Regions from separate parts of the Burkholderia sp. BCC0397 genome, predicted to be linked through region 2. Evidence: predicted binding sites of a transcription regulator. Region 2 holds the regulator's gene; the other holds the start of a gene.
The links. Region 2 encodes HrcA, which represses chaperone genes, less so after heat shock. Its sites were predicted from a motif close to TTAGCACTCNNNNNNNNNGAGTGCTAA; they were not measured.
Positions count from the first base shown of each region.

Region 1 (6,439 bases), on a different contig from region 2:
TGCCATAGATGCGCGCTAGTGCGGCAGGGCGCGCACCAGAACGTGTAGTTCGCGCCGCCGCTGCCCCACAGCCATGCGCTGCCATCGACCTGCGGAAGATGTGAATCGAGCTGCATCGCGAAGTACATCGTGCGGCCGCAATCGGGGCAAGCGGGATACCACGCAGACTGCACCCACGACGGCGGACCGCCTATACGGCTCAGGTTTTGCCGGTCGTTCGACTCGCCCCAGTCCTGCCAGGCCCAGCGCGCGGGGGCGGCAAAGAGCGTGACGTCGGATTCCACAAACGTGGCGGCCGGGTAGTCGGGCTGGATCGCGGTGTCGCGCTGCTGCGATGGATGAGCGGTCGGATGGCCCCACTCGTCGTGCCGGTAGAACAGCGGGCCGTCGCTCTCCCAGCCGAGACACGACAGGCAGGTGTCGAACGACACAGGTGTTGCGCTGTCGATGCCGGCTTCGGTCGGTTGCGGCAGCGTCACCAGGCGGTGCAGCGGCTGATGGCACAGGCCGCATCGATGCGTCGACACGCCGCCGAAGTGCGCCATCCATCGATGTGATTCGCCTGCGTGCCAGGTTGCATGATTCGCCTGAATTTCGCGTTTCCACTTCGGCATCTCGCGAAGCGCCGGCGCCCGCAACGTTCGTCCGAAGTCGATATGCAGCGGCGACGCGCCGTGCAATGTGCGCAACGTGCCGTGCTCAAGCGTGTAGCCGGTGGACATGAGCCAGTTAGCGGCTTGCTGTGGATTGTCCGGAAAAAGCCGGGCCGCCGCGTCGAGTACGGCTGCAGGCTGTCGCGAATGGAGCAGTGCGACAGCGCGTGTGCGCGCCGCATCGTCAAGGGCAGGGGTTTCCGCAAGCCGTTGGCGCCACGCGTCGATCGTCGCAGGATCGAGCGCCCGCCACGCGTGCTCCGCGAGATACAGGCTCGGCGACCGCGGGCCGAGGACTACGTCGAGCAGAGTGTTCCAGTGACCGGCAAACACCTGCGGCAACCGTAGCGCCACGCTCGACAGGACATTCGCGAGCCGCTCGTTCCATGCACCTTCAAGCACCCGTCGCCACGCTTCGGCGGCAACTTTCTCGAACGAGGTGTCGTCCATCAGATCGAGTGCAGCGTCGATGAACGTCGCATGCGGCAACGTGCGCTCAAACGACGCGATGACGAGATCGACGAGCGCGGCTGGTTCATCGCGCCGCAGTGCGAGCATCTGCGCCATCGGGTCGTTGCCGGTCCAGCCGAGGCGTTCGTAATCGTCCAGAATGGTTTGTGCGGTAGGCATGGGAGCTGAACGGTGGTCGTTCGCTTCATCTTACCCGAGCACGGTAACGGCTCCGCAGATGGTCGATCCCAAAGAAAAACGCGTGACGACTTTCGTCGCCACGCGTTTCCTTTTTCTGCATAACTGCGTGTACGCCGGCGAACCGGCGCGCACGTTGCCGCGTCGTCAGAAATCGAACCCCGGCCCGCCCGCGCCCGGGCCGCCCGGCGCGGCGGCGGGCGCCGCATCCTTCGGCGCTTCGAACACGGTTGCATCGGTCGTCAGCAGCAGCCCGGCCACCGATGCCGCGTTCTGCAGCGCGGTGCGCGTGACCTTGGTCGGATCGAGCACGCCCGATTCGACGAGGTCGCCGTACTCGCCCGTCTGCGCGTTGTACCCGAAGTTGCCCGTGCCTTCCGCGACCTTCGCGACGACGACGCTCGCTTCCTCGCCCGCATTCGCGACGATCTGGCGCAGCGGTTCTTCCAGCGCGCGCAGCACGATCTTGATGCCTGCGTCCTGATCGGCGTTCACGCCCTTCAGTTCGCGGATCGCCTGCCGCACACGGATCAGCGCGACGCCGCCGCCCGGCACGATGCCTTCCTCGACGGCCGCACGCGTGGCGTGCAGTGCGTCGTCGACGCGATCCTTCTTCTCCTTCACTTCGATTTCAGTCGCGCCGCCGACCTTGATCACCGCCACGCCGCCCGCGAGCTTCGCGACGCGTTCCTGCAGTTTTTCACGGTCGTAGTCGGACGTCGCTTCGTCGATCTGCACGCGGATCTGCTTCACGCGCGCTTCGATGTTCTTCGCATCGCCCGCACCGTCGATCACGGTCGTGTTTTCCTTGCCGACCTCGATGCGCTTCGCCTGGCCGAGCTCGGCGAGCGTGGCCTTCTCGAGCGTCAGGCCCGTTTCCTCGGCGATCACCTGGCCGCCGGTGAGGATCGCGATGTCCTCGAGCAGCGCCTTGCGGCGATCGCCGAAGCCCGGCGCCTTGACCGCGACCGTCTTCAGGATGCCGCGGATGTTGTTCACGACGAGCGTCGCGAGCGCTTCGCCTTCGACGTCTTCCGCGATGATCAGCAGCGGCCGGCCCGACTTGGCGACCTGTTCGAGCACCGGCAGCAGGTCGCGGATGTTCGAGATCTTCTTGTCATGCAGCAGGATGTACGGGCTTTCGATCTCGGCGATCTGCTTGTCCGGATTGTTGATGAAATACGGCGACAGGTAGCCGCGATCGAATTGCAGCCCTTCGACGACGTCGAGCTCGTCGGCGAGCGACTTGCCGTCCTCGACGGTGATCACGCCTTCCTTGCCGACGCGGTCGATCGCCTCGGCGATGCGCTGGCCGATCGATTCCTCGCCGTTCGCGGAGATCGTCGCGACCTGCGCGATTTCCTTGCTCGTGGTGGTCGGCCGGCTGATCTTCTTCAATTCGTCGACGGCCGCTGCGACGGCCTTGTCGATGCCGCGCTTCAGGTCGAGCGGGTTGAGTCCGGCCGCGACGTATTTCTGGCCTTCGCGGACGATCGCCTGCGCGAGCACGGTGGCCGTCGTCGTGCCGTCGCCGGCCGCGTCGCTGGTGCGCGACGCGACTTCCTTCACGAGCTGCGCGCCGATGTTCTGGAGCTTGTCCGCGAGTTCGATTTCCTTCGCGACCGACACGCCGTCCTTCGTGACGACGGGCGCGCCGAAGCTGCGTTCGAGCACGACGTTGCGGCCTTTCGGCCCGAGCGTGACCTTCACCGCGTTCGCGAGGATGTTCACGCCTTCGGTCAGCTTCGACCGTGCGACGTCGCTGAAAATGATTTCCTTGGCTGCCATGATTGCGCTCCGTTATTGATTGACGACCGCGACGATGTCTTCCTCGCGCAGCACGAGAAACTCGTTGCCGTCCACCTTGACGGCTTGCCCTGCGTACTTGCCGAACAGCACGCGTTCACCGACCTGCAGGTCGAGCACGATGCGCTGGCCGTCCGCGTCCTTGCGGCCGGGGCCGACGGCGATCACTTCGCCCTGGTCGGGTTTTTCGGCGGCGCTGTCGGGAATCACGATGCCCGATGCGGTGGTGGTTTCCTGGTCGAGTCGCTTCACGATCACGCGGTCGTGCAAGGGGCGTAGGCTCATCTTTTCGTCCTGTGCTGTTCTGTCGAAATGGGCTGGCACTCTTTAACAGAGAGTGCTGACGAGTATAAAAATGCGCGGCCGCGCGATCCAATAACGGATTCCGAAAAGCATTTGCGCGAATGCGCTTTGGGCGGGAGAGTGGGGAAGGGGGAGGGGAGATGGCGGATGAAGGCGACTTGCGCCGCCTTCGTTCGTTACTGTGCGACGCGAATCACCACCTTGCCGAAGTGCTGCCCCGATTGCAGGTACGCATACGCTTGCGGCGCCTCGTCGAAGCCGAACACGCGATCGACCACCGGCTTGATCCGTTTCGCGTCGACGAGCCGCACGACGTCGTCGAGCATCGCGCGGCTGCCGACCATGAGGCCGTGCAGTTGCTTGATGCCGCCAATCAGCGACAGCAGCCCCAGCTCCGGTCCGTCGAAGCTGCTGACCCCGCCGATCACCGACACGATGCCGCCGATTTTCGTCGCGGCGACCGAGCGCGGCAGCGTGTCGCGTCCGCCGACTTCGACGACGAGATCCGCGCCCGCACCGCCGGTGAGCCGCAATACTTCATGTTGCCATTCGGGCGTCGCGCGATAGTTGATCGTTGCGTCCGCACCGAGTGCGCGGGCGCGTTCGAGCTTCGCGTCGCTCGACGACGTGATGATCGTGCGCAACCCGGCGGCCTGCGCAAGCTGCAGCGCGATGATCGACACGCCGCCCGTGCCTAGCAGCACGACGGTCGCGCCCGGCCCCAGTCCGCCGTCGACGAACAGCGCGTTCCAGGCGGTGACGCCCGCGCACGACAGCGTCGCCGCCTCGTCGTAGTCGAGATGCGCGGGAATCGCGACCAGCGCGGCTTCGTCGGACACGAAGCGTTCGGCGAGCACGCCGTCGAATTGCGCGCCGGGCGAACCCGACACTTTGTGCGGCGTCGGCGGCCCGTCGATCCAGCGCGGGAAGTAGGTGTTGATCACGCGGTCGCCCGGCTTGAAGCGCGTGACGTCGCGGCCGGTCTCGACGACTTCGCCGGCGCCGTCGGCGACCGGGATCAGCGCATCGGGGCCGATGCCGAGATAGTCGCCGCGCGCGAACATCAGGTCGCGATAGTTCAGCGCGGCCGAGTGGATCTTGACGACCACGTCGGTCGGCCCGACCGTGCGCAGCGTCGCGTCGATGCGCCGGAGCCCGGCAATGCCGTCGCCCGGTTTGATTTGCCATGCATGCATGTCGACTCCTTTTCGAGATAGTCGGGACTATCATAGTGTTGCGCAGGCGGACGCATTGGCGAGAATTCGGCCAACGATTGTCGCCGGCACGGACACAACCCTGTCATCCCATCGGAGCGGAACGGCATGGACGAACGGCTGAGAGGCGTCGCGGAATTTGTCGACGTGGTGGAATCGGGCAGCTTCGCGGCGGCGGCGCTGCGCCTCGGCATGACGCGCTCGGCCGTCGCGAAGATCGTCGCGCGGCTCGAACTCCGTCTCGGCGCGCGGCTGCTGCAGCGCACGACGCGTCAGCTCGGCCTGACCGATGAAGGGCTCGTCTATTACGAGCAATGCCGGCGGCTGCTGGCCGAACTCGGCGAGACCGAGGCCGCGCTCGACGCGGGCCGCCGCGAGCCGGCGGGGCGCGTGCGCATCAGCGTGCCCGTGCTGTTCGGGCGGCAGTGCGTGGCGCCCGTCGTGCGGCGTCTCGTCGAGCGCCATCCGCGGCTCGAAATCGACGTGTCGTTCAGCGATCGCGTGGCCGACCTCGTCAACGACGGTTTCGACCTGGCGGTGCGCATCGGCGAGCTGGCCGATACGAACGCGCTGGTCGGCCGCAAGCTCGGCGTGCAACGCATGGGCATCTGCGCATCGCCCGCGTATCTCGCGCGTCATGGCCGGCCGTCGGGGCTCGATGCACTCGCGTCGCACGTCGGCATCGCGTATTCGCGCGGCGGACAGCCGACGCCGTGGCGGGTCATCGGCGCGGACGGCGCGGTGCACGACCATCGCGCGGCCGGCCGGCTGCGGTTCGACGACCTGCAGGCGATCGCCGACGCGGCTGCGGCCGGCGCGGGCCTCGCATGGCTGCCGTGCTGGCTGATGGCGCCGTACGTGCGCGACGGCCGCCTCGCGCTCGTGATGGACAGCGACAGCGTGTCGGGCGCCGAGGTGTTCGCGGTGCGGCCGGCGTCGCGTCACGTGCCGTCGAAGGTGCGTGTGGTCGTCGACGCGCTGGTCGACGAGATTCCGCACATGCTGGCGTCCGATGACGCGAGCGGCGAACGCGGATGACGGCGACCGATTCTCCGGCGACGACGCGACAATCTGGTTGGATGCGCATCGCGCTCGCGCGCGTCTCGCATAGTCAGCCTGAACCGAGGGAGGAAAAGCCGGCAAGTCGCTTTTTTCGGGCGACTAGCGCTTGCGTCGTCGCGGATCGATACCGTGTTGTTCGAGCAGCTTGCGCAGCCGCGAGTTTTCGATCCACAGTGAAGCGAACGCGGTCACCGTCATCAGGATCGGAAACCATTCGCCTGTCGCGCTGATGATCGCCCAGCCTACGGCCGTGACAATCAGTGCCGTGACGATGAGAAGCAATCGGTCTGCAAGCCACTTCATTGCGTACCCCGGATCGCAGTGTTCGCCTTCAGGCCGAGATAGCTGTGCGAGCCCGGTGCAAGCACTTCGGGATGGCGCAGAATTTGAGCCATGACCAAAGGGTGAACCGCGAGTCCGTAACGTGTACCCCATCGAGCGACCGCCAAAGACATATTGATTCCTCGCTTGCCGACTCCGCATGCCAATGACGCATCGGTTGCGACCATCAAGCTGCCAATGACTGCGCCCAGATAGATGCTGGCAAGAATAGAACTGCCGATGGTGACGCCTTCCAACTTCGTCGTGGCGCCAATCAGTTCACCGAACGTTGCATCTGCACCTAATGTTTTCAAGACATCCATCATCGCGGCAACGCTGACGATGGACGTTTGTAGTGTTGCGAAAAGCGTTGTTGGAACGGGCATGTGCAACGCGGTCATGTTTGCATGGAAGGCTGTGGAAAAACTCGGA
Region 1 is NZ_CADFDL010000001.1:75,320-81,758, forward strand. It holds gene HWX03_RS00360 (hypothetical protein) at 1-1,220, opposite strand, end outside; gene groL (chaperonin GroEL) at 1,449-3,089, opposite strand; gene groES (co-chaperone GroES) at 3,102-3,392, opposite strand; gene HWX03_RS00375 (NAD(P)-dependent alcohol dehydrogenase) at 3,587-4,606, opposite strand; gene HWX03_RS00380 (LysR substrate-binding domain-containing protein) at 4,733-5,662, shown strand; gene HWX03_RS00385 (hypothetical protein) at 5,786-5,989, opposite strand; gene HWX03_RS00390 (hypothetical protein) at 5,986-6,439, opposite strand, start outside.
Region 1: a site for HrcA is predicted at 3,425-3,451, ahead of groES (co-chaperone GroES). Genes of this name have one in related genera too.

Region 2 (6,439 bases):
CTCGACCTCGTCGCCCACCCGTACATCCTTCGCCGGCTTGACCGACGCGCCGCCGATCTTCACGTGTCCCTTGTCGACCGCATCGGTCGCGAGCGAGCGCGTCTTGAAGAACCGGGCCGCCCACAGCCATTTGTCGATGCGCAGCTTCGCGCCCGGGTCCGTGGAAATCTTGTAGTTCATGTCAGCCTCCGCCGGGCCGCCCTGTGAAGGCTGACCGCTCCCTCGGAAAACGGCGAACAAAAAGCGCGTGGAAATCGTTTCATCTCAACCCACCGTTTCGGGCTGCGCGGCCTTGACCGGCCAGCCCTGCAGATTCTCCGCGACGATCTCGCCGAGCGCGCCGATCCATGCAGATGCGCCGTTCAGGCACGGAATGCGGTGGAAGGTCTTGCCGCCGCCGGCGAGGAACTCGTCGCGCACTTCCATGCCGATTTCCTCGATCGTCTCCAGGCAATCGGCCGTGAAGCCGGGACAGAACACGTCGGCCCGCCGCACGCCGGCCTCGCCGAATTCGCGCAGCGTCGGCGCGGTGTACGGCTGCAGCCATTCGGCCTTGCCGAAGCGCGACTGGAACGTGATGCGGCATTCGGTGCCCGACAGCCCGAGCGCGGCCATCAGCAAGGCGCCCGTCTGCTGGCACTGGTCGTGATACGGGTCGCCGAGGTCGAGCGTGCGCTTCGGCACGCCGTGGAAACTCAGCACCAGCTTGTCGCCGGCCGCGAAATCGGGCCGGCCGTGCTGCGCCCAGTACTGGCGCACCTGCTCGGCCAGCGCATGGATATAGGCCGGATGGTCGGCGTAGTGCCGCACGGTGCGCACTTCCGGCTGATTGCGCATGCGCGCGAGCGCGTCGAATGCGGCATCGAACGCGGTGGCCGTGGTCGACGCCGAGTATTGCGGATACATCGGCATCAGCAGCACGCGCTCGACGCCCGCGCGCTTGAACTGCGCGAGCGCATGCGAAATGTTCGGGCTGCCGTAGCGCATCGCGTAGTCGACCGTCACGTGATAGCCGTTCGACACGAGCAGGTGCCGCACGCTGTCGGTCTGACGCTCGGTGTACACGCGCAGCGGCGAGCCCTCGGGCATCCAGACGGCCGCGTATTTCTTCGCGGACGCACGGCCGCGCAGCGGCAGGATCAGCGTGCGCAGCAGCACCTGCCAGACGGCCTGCGGGATTTCGACGACCCGCGGATCCGACAGGAATTCGGCCAGGTAGCGCCGCACCGCGCGCGGCGTGGGCGCGTCGGGCGTGCCGAGATTGATCAGCAGCACACCGATACGATGGGCGGCCGCGATACTCGAAGGCGGCTCAAGATCGAAACGCATGGGCAAGAACGTGCTCGGGGCACGGGACCGGACGGCCCTCAATTATAGCGGGCCGCCCCGTGCCGTTCGGCCGACTGTCGCCGCAAGCGGCGCCGCGGCACGATAGCGGGGCGGGATCGGGCTGGCGATCGCCGGCCATCGCCGGTCATTGCTGGCTCAGCGTGAGCGACAGCAGGCGCGCGGTGATGTCGACGATCGGGATCACGCGGTTGTACGCCATGCGGGTCGGCCCGATCACGCCGAGCGTGCCGACGATCTGCCCATTCACCTCGTACGGCGCGGTGACGACGCTCATTTCCTCGATCGGCACGAGCGTCGATTCGCCGCCGATGAAGATCTGCACGCCCTGGGCGTGGCTCGATACATCGAGCAATTGCAGGAGGCCCGTCTTTTGGTCGAATACGTCGAACAGCTTGCGCAGCCGCGCCATGTCGGACGACAGGTCCGCCACTTCGAGCAGGTTGCGCTCGCCGGAAATCAGCACGGTGTCCTCGGTGTCCGGCACCTCGGTGCTGGCCGTCACGGCCGCGTGCATCAGCGTCGTCATGTCGCCGCGCAGCTGGTCGATCTCGTCGCGCAGGCGGCGGCGCACCTCGTCGAACGACAGGCCGGCGAAATGCGCATTGATGTAGTTGGACGCCTCGGTCAGCTGCGACGGCGAATAGTCGCGCGGCGTCGCGAGCATGCGGTTCTGCACGTCGCCCTCGGGCGTGACGATGATCAGCAGGATGCGCTTGTCGGACAGGCGCATGAACTCGATCTGCTTGAACACGTGGCTGCGGCGCGGCGTCAGCACGACGCCCGCGAACTGCGACAGGTTCGACAGCACGCTCGCGGCGGCCGCGACCACCCGCTGCTGCGGCTCGCCGGCCTGCAGCGTGTTCTGCACCTGGCGCGCGACGGCCTCGGCGTCGATCGGCGCCTCGACCGTCAGCATCGTATCGACGAACAGCCGGTAGCCGCGCGGCGTCGGCACACGGCCGGCCGACGTGTGCGGGCTCGACACGAGGCCGAGCTCCTCCAGGTCGGACATCACGTTGCGGATCGTCGCCGGGCTCAGCTCGAGCCCGGAGTAACGGGACAACGTGCGCGATCCGACTGGCTGACCGTCGGCGATATACCGTTCGATCAGGGTTTTCAGGAGGGTTCGTGCGCGAGGATCTAGCATGGTGGAAAATTTTAGCGCAACGGCGCGACCGCGGCGAGTGGCGTCGGCCACCGTTGCGCGGGCCGGGCCGATCCGGCCCCGTCGGGGCACTGCCGGTTCTTTTCGTCAACGAGCTATGGTGTAATGCCGGCATGAAAACCGGTAATCAGTTCAAGACTGTCGCGCTCGTCGGCCGGAGCAACACGCCCGGCATCGCCGAGCCGCTCGCCACGCTGGCGGACAGCATCGCCACGCTCGGCTTCGAGGTCGTCTTCGAAGGCGAGACCGCGCGGGAAATCGGCATCGCCGGCTACCCGGCGCTCACCCCGGCCGAAATCGGGGCGCGAGCAGACGTGGCGATCGTGCTCGGCGGCGATGGCACGATGCTCGGCATCGGCCGCCAGCTTGCGCCATACCGGACACCGCTGATCGGGATCAACCACGGGCGGCTCGGCTTCATCACCGACATCGCGGCATCCGACATGCACGCGCTCGTGCCCGTGCTGCTGGCCGGCAAGTTCGAGCGCGAGGAGCGCTCGCTGCTCGAGGCGCGGATCATGCGCGACGGCGAACCGATCTACCACGCGCTCGCGTTCAACGACGTCGTCGTGAACCGCAGCGGCTTCTCCGGGATGGTCGAGCTGCGCGCGTCGGTCGACGGCCGCTACATGTACAACCAGCGCTCGGACGGCCTGATCGTCGCGACGCCCACCGGCTCGACCGCGTATGCGCTGTCGTCGGCCGGCCCGATCCTCCATCCGCAGCTGGCGGGCATCGTGCTCGTGCCGATCGCACCGCACGCGCTGTCGAACCGGCCGATCGTGCTGCCCGACGATTCGAAGATCGCGATCCAGATCGTCGGCGGCCGCGACGTCAACGTGAACTTCGACATGCAGTCGTTCACGTCGCTCGAACTGAACGATACGATCGAGGTGCGCCGCTCGAAGCACACGGTGCCGTTCCTGCACCCGATCGGCTACAGCTACTACACGACGCTGCGCAAGAAGCTGCACTGGAACGAACACGCATCGAACGAAGACGACAAGGCGTCCTGACGCACCACCGCCCCGACACCATGCTCCGCCACCTCTCGATCCGCGACTTCGTCATCGTCGCCGCGCTCGATCTCGAATTCGACAGCGGCTTTTCCGTCTTTTCCGGCGAAACCGGCGCCGGCAAATCGATCCTGATCGATGCCCTCGCCCTCGCGCTCGGCGAACGCGCCGACGCGAGCGTCGTGCGCACCGGCTGCGGCCGCGCCGACATCACGGCCGAATTCACGCCGCACGACCGCGTCGCGCGCTGGCTCGACGAACACGCGTTCGACGCCGAGGACACCGTGATGCTGCGCCGCGTGATCGACGTGAACGGCCGCTCGCGCGCGTTCATCAACGGCACCAGCGCGACGCTCGCGCAGCTGCGCGAACTCGGCGAGATGCTCGTCGACATCCACGGCCAGCACGCGCACCAGCTGCTGATGCGGCCCGACGCGCAGCGCGAGCTGTTCGACACGCACGCGGGGCTCGTCGCCGATGCCGCGAACGTCGCGCGCGCGTGGCGCATGTGGCGCGACGCGACGCAGGCGATCGACGCCGCGAAGGCGCACGAGCGCGAGTTGCAGCTCGAACGCGAAAAGCTCGCGTGGCAGCTCGCCGAACTCGACAAGCTCGCGCCGCAAGCCGGCGAATGGGACGAAGTCAGCAACGAACACAAGCGCCTGTCGCATTCGGCGAACCTGATCGAAGGCGTGCGCGGCGCGCTCAACGCGCTGTCCGAGTCCGACGACGCGATGCTCGCGCAGCTCGGCGCGATCGTGTCGAAGCTGCGCAGCCTGGCCGACTACGACACCGCGCTCGGCGATGCGCTCGCGTCGCTGGAGCCGGCCGAGATCCAGTTGCAGGAAGCCGTCTATTCGCTGTCGCACTACGCACAGCGCGTCGATCTCGACCCGGAGCGGCTCGCGCAGGTCGAAACGCGTCTCGACGCGCTGCACTCGACCGCCCGCAAGTTCCGGCTGCCGCCCGACACGCTGCACGAAGAGCATGCGGCGCGCCGCGCGCAGCTCGCCGCGCTCGATGCGGCCGCCGATCTGGGCACGCTCGAGGCGGCGCAGGCCAAGGCGCGGGAAGCCTATCTCGCCGACGCCAAACGCCTGTCGAAGGCGCGCGCTCAGGCCGCCAAGGCGCTCGGCACGGCCGTCACGGCCGGCATGCAGGAATTGTCGATGGCGGGCGGCAGCTTCGAAGTCGCGCTCGTGCCGCTCGCCGACGGCGGCCCGCACGGGCTCGAGCAGGTCGAATTCCGCGTGGCCGGGCACCCGGGCGTGCCGCTGCGGCCGCTCGCGAAAGTCGCGTCGGGCGGCGAACTCGCGCGGATCAGTCTCGCACTCGCGGTGATCGCGAGCGCGGCGAGCCCGACGCCGACGCTGATCTTCGACGAAGTCGATACGGGGATCGGCGGCGGCGTCGCCGAAGTGGTCGGCCGCCTGCTGCACCAGCTCGGGCGCGACCGGCAGGTGCTGTGCGTGACGCACCTGCCGCAGGTCGCCGCGCGCGGCGACCATCATTTCCAGGTGGCGAAGGGCGCCGACGAGCGCGGCGGCACGGTATCGTCGGTCGTCCCGCTCGACAAGGCGAGCCGGGTCGAGGAAGTCGCGCGGATGCTCGGCGGGCTCGAGATCACCGCGACGACGCGCAAGCACGCAAAGGAAATGCTGGCGGCCTGACCGGCTCGCAAGCGGGCCGCCCGTCGAAGCGGCGCGCGGCGTCCGCGCGACGGAAGCGCCGCTGTCCGTTGCCGCGGCAGGCGGCGCGGCGCGTGACGGCCACCCGCGGCTTCCGCCGTCACGGCAAGCCCGCACCGCGGCCGCGGCCGCGCTTACTTGCTCTTGCACATCGCATGCATGTTCGCGACACCCTTCTCGCGCCATGCCGCCCACTCGCCGCCCGTCCCGGGCATGTCACCGAGCACCCACCAGCCGTTGAGCCAGGTCTTGCCCGCATGGCTGACCTCGTGGCACGGCGTCGCGTAAGTCCTCTTCGGATCCCATGCGGCCGCGCCCTCGCCCGCCGACGCACGCACGGTCACGTCGTGAGCCGCGTTCGCGGTGCGGCCCTGTGCATCGGTCACCACCAGCCTGAACGCATAACGACGCTCGTCGACCGCCTTCGGCGCGGTGAACGTCGCGGTCGCGCCGTTCTGGGCGATCGACACCCCGGCCGGCCCCGTCCACGCATACGTCAGCCCCTTGCCCGTCGACGACGCGCCGGACAGCGTAACCGTCGCGCCGCCGTCGACCGACGCCGGCCCGCTGATCGCCGCGCGCGGCGGCGCGATGACCTCCTGCGCCTTCACCTTGACGACGTGCGTGGCCCGCGCCGTATAGCCGTTTTTATTGCTCACGGTCAGCTCGAACGCGAATTCGCGGTCCTGTTCGAGCGTCGGCGCGACAAAGCGCAGCTCCGCGCCGTCCGGCCGTGCGTCGATGCCGGCCGGCACCGTCCACGCGTGGCGCAGCGACTCGCCGGCCGACGCGGCGCCCGACAGCACGACCGCCGCGCCCGCGGCCGCGTGCTGCGGGCCGGTCACCACCGCCCGCGGCAGCAGCAGGCCGTCGTTCGTCACGTCGACCACGGCGCCGTCGGGCCCGACCGACTGGACGGTGATGATCTTGCCCGACAGCGTGTCATGCAACGCGTGGCCCGGCATCAGCGGCGCGTCCTTCATCCCTGCCGGGCTGCCGGGCATCGCATCGACCAGCGTATTCGTCACGACGTTGCCGGCATGCGCGACGGTCCGCACGATCACGCCGTTGACGAACGGATCGTCCGACTTCCAGTCGTCGAAGCCGCGCTGCGGCTGACGAAACTCGAGCCACAGCGTCGAACCGTCGGCGCGCGCGATGCGGTACGCCTTCGCACCGGGCGCATCGCCCCACAGCGGGGCGAGCCGGTAGGTGCCGTC
Region 2 is NZ_CADFDL010000003.1:638,364-644,802, forward strand. It holds gene HWX03_RS13055 (RNA-binding S4 domain-containing protein) at 1-180, opposite strand, end outside; gene hemH (ferrochelatase) at 265-1,329, opposite strand; gene hrcA (heat-inducible transcriptional repressor HrcA) at 1,475-2,497, opposite strand; gene HWX03_RS13070 (NAD kinase) at 2,629-3,531, shown strand; gene recN (DNA repair protein RecN) at 3,552-5,201, shown strand; gene HWX03_RS13080 (putative Ig domain-containing protein) at 5,354-6,439, opposite strand, start outside.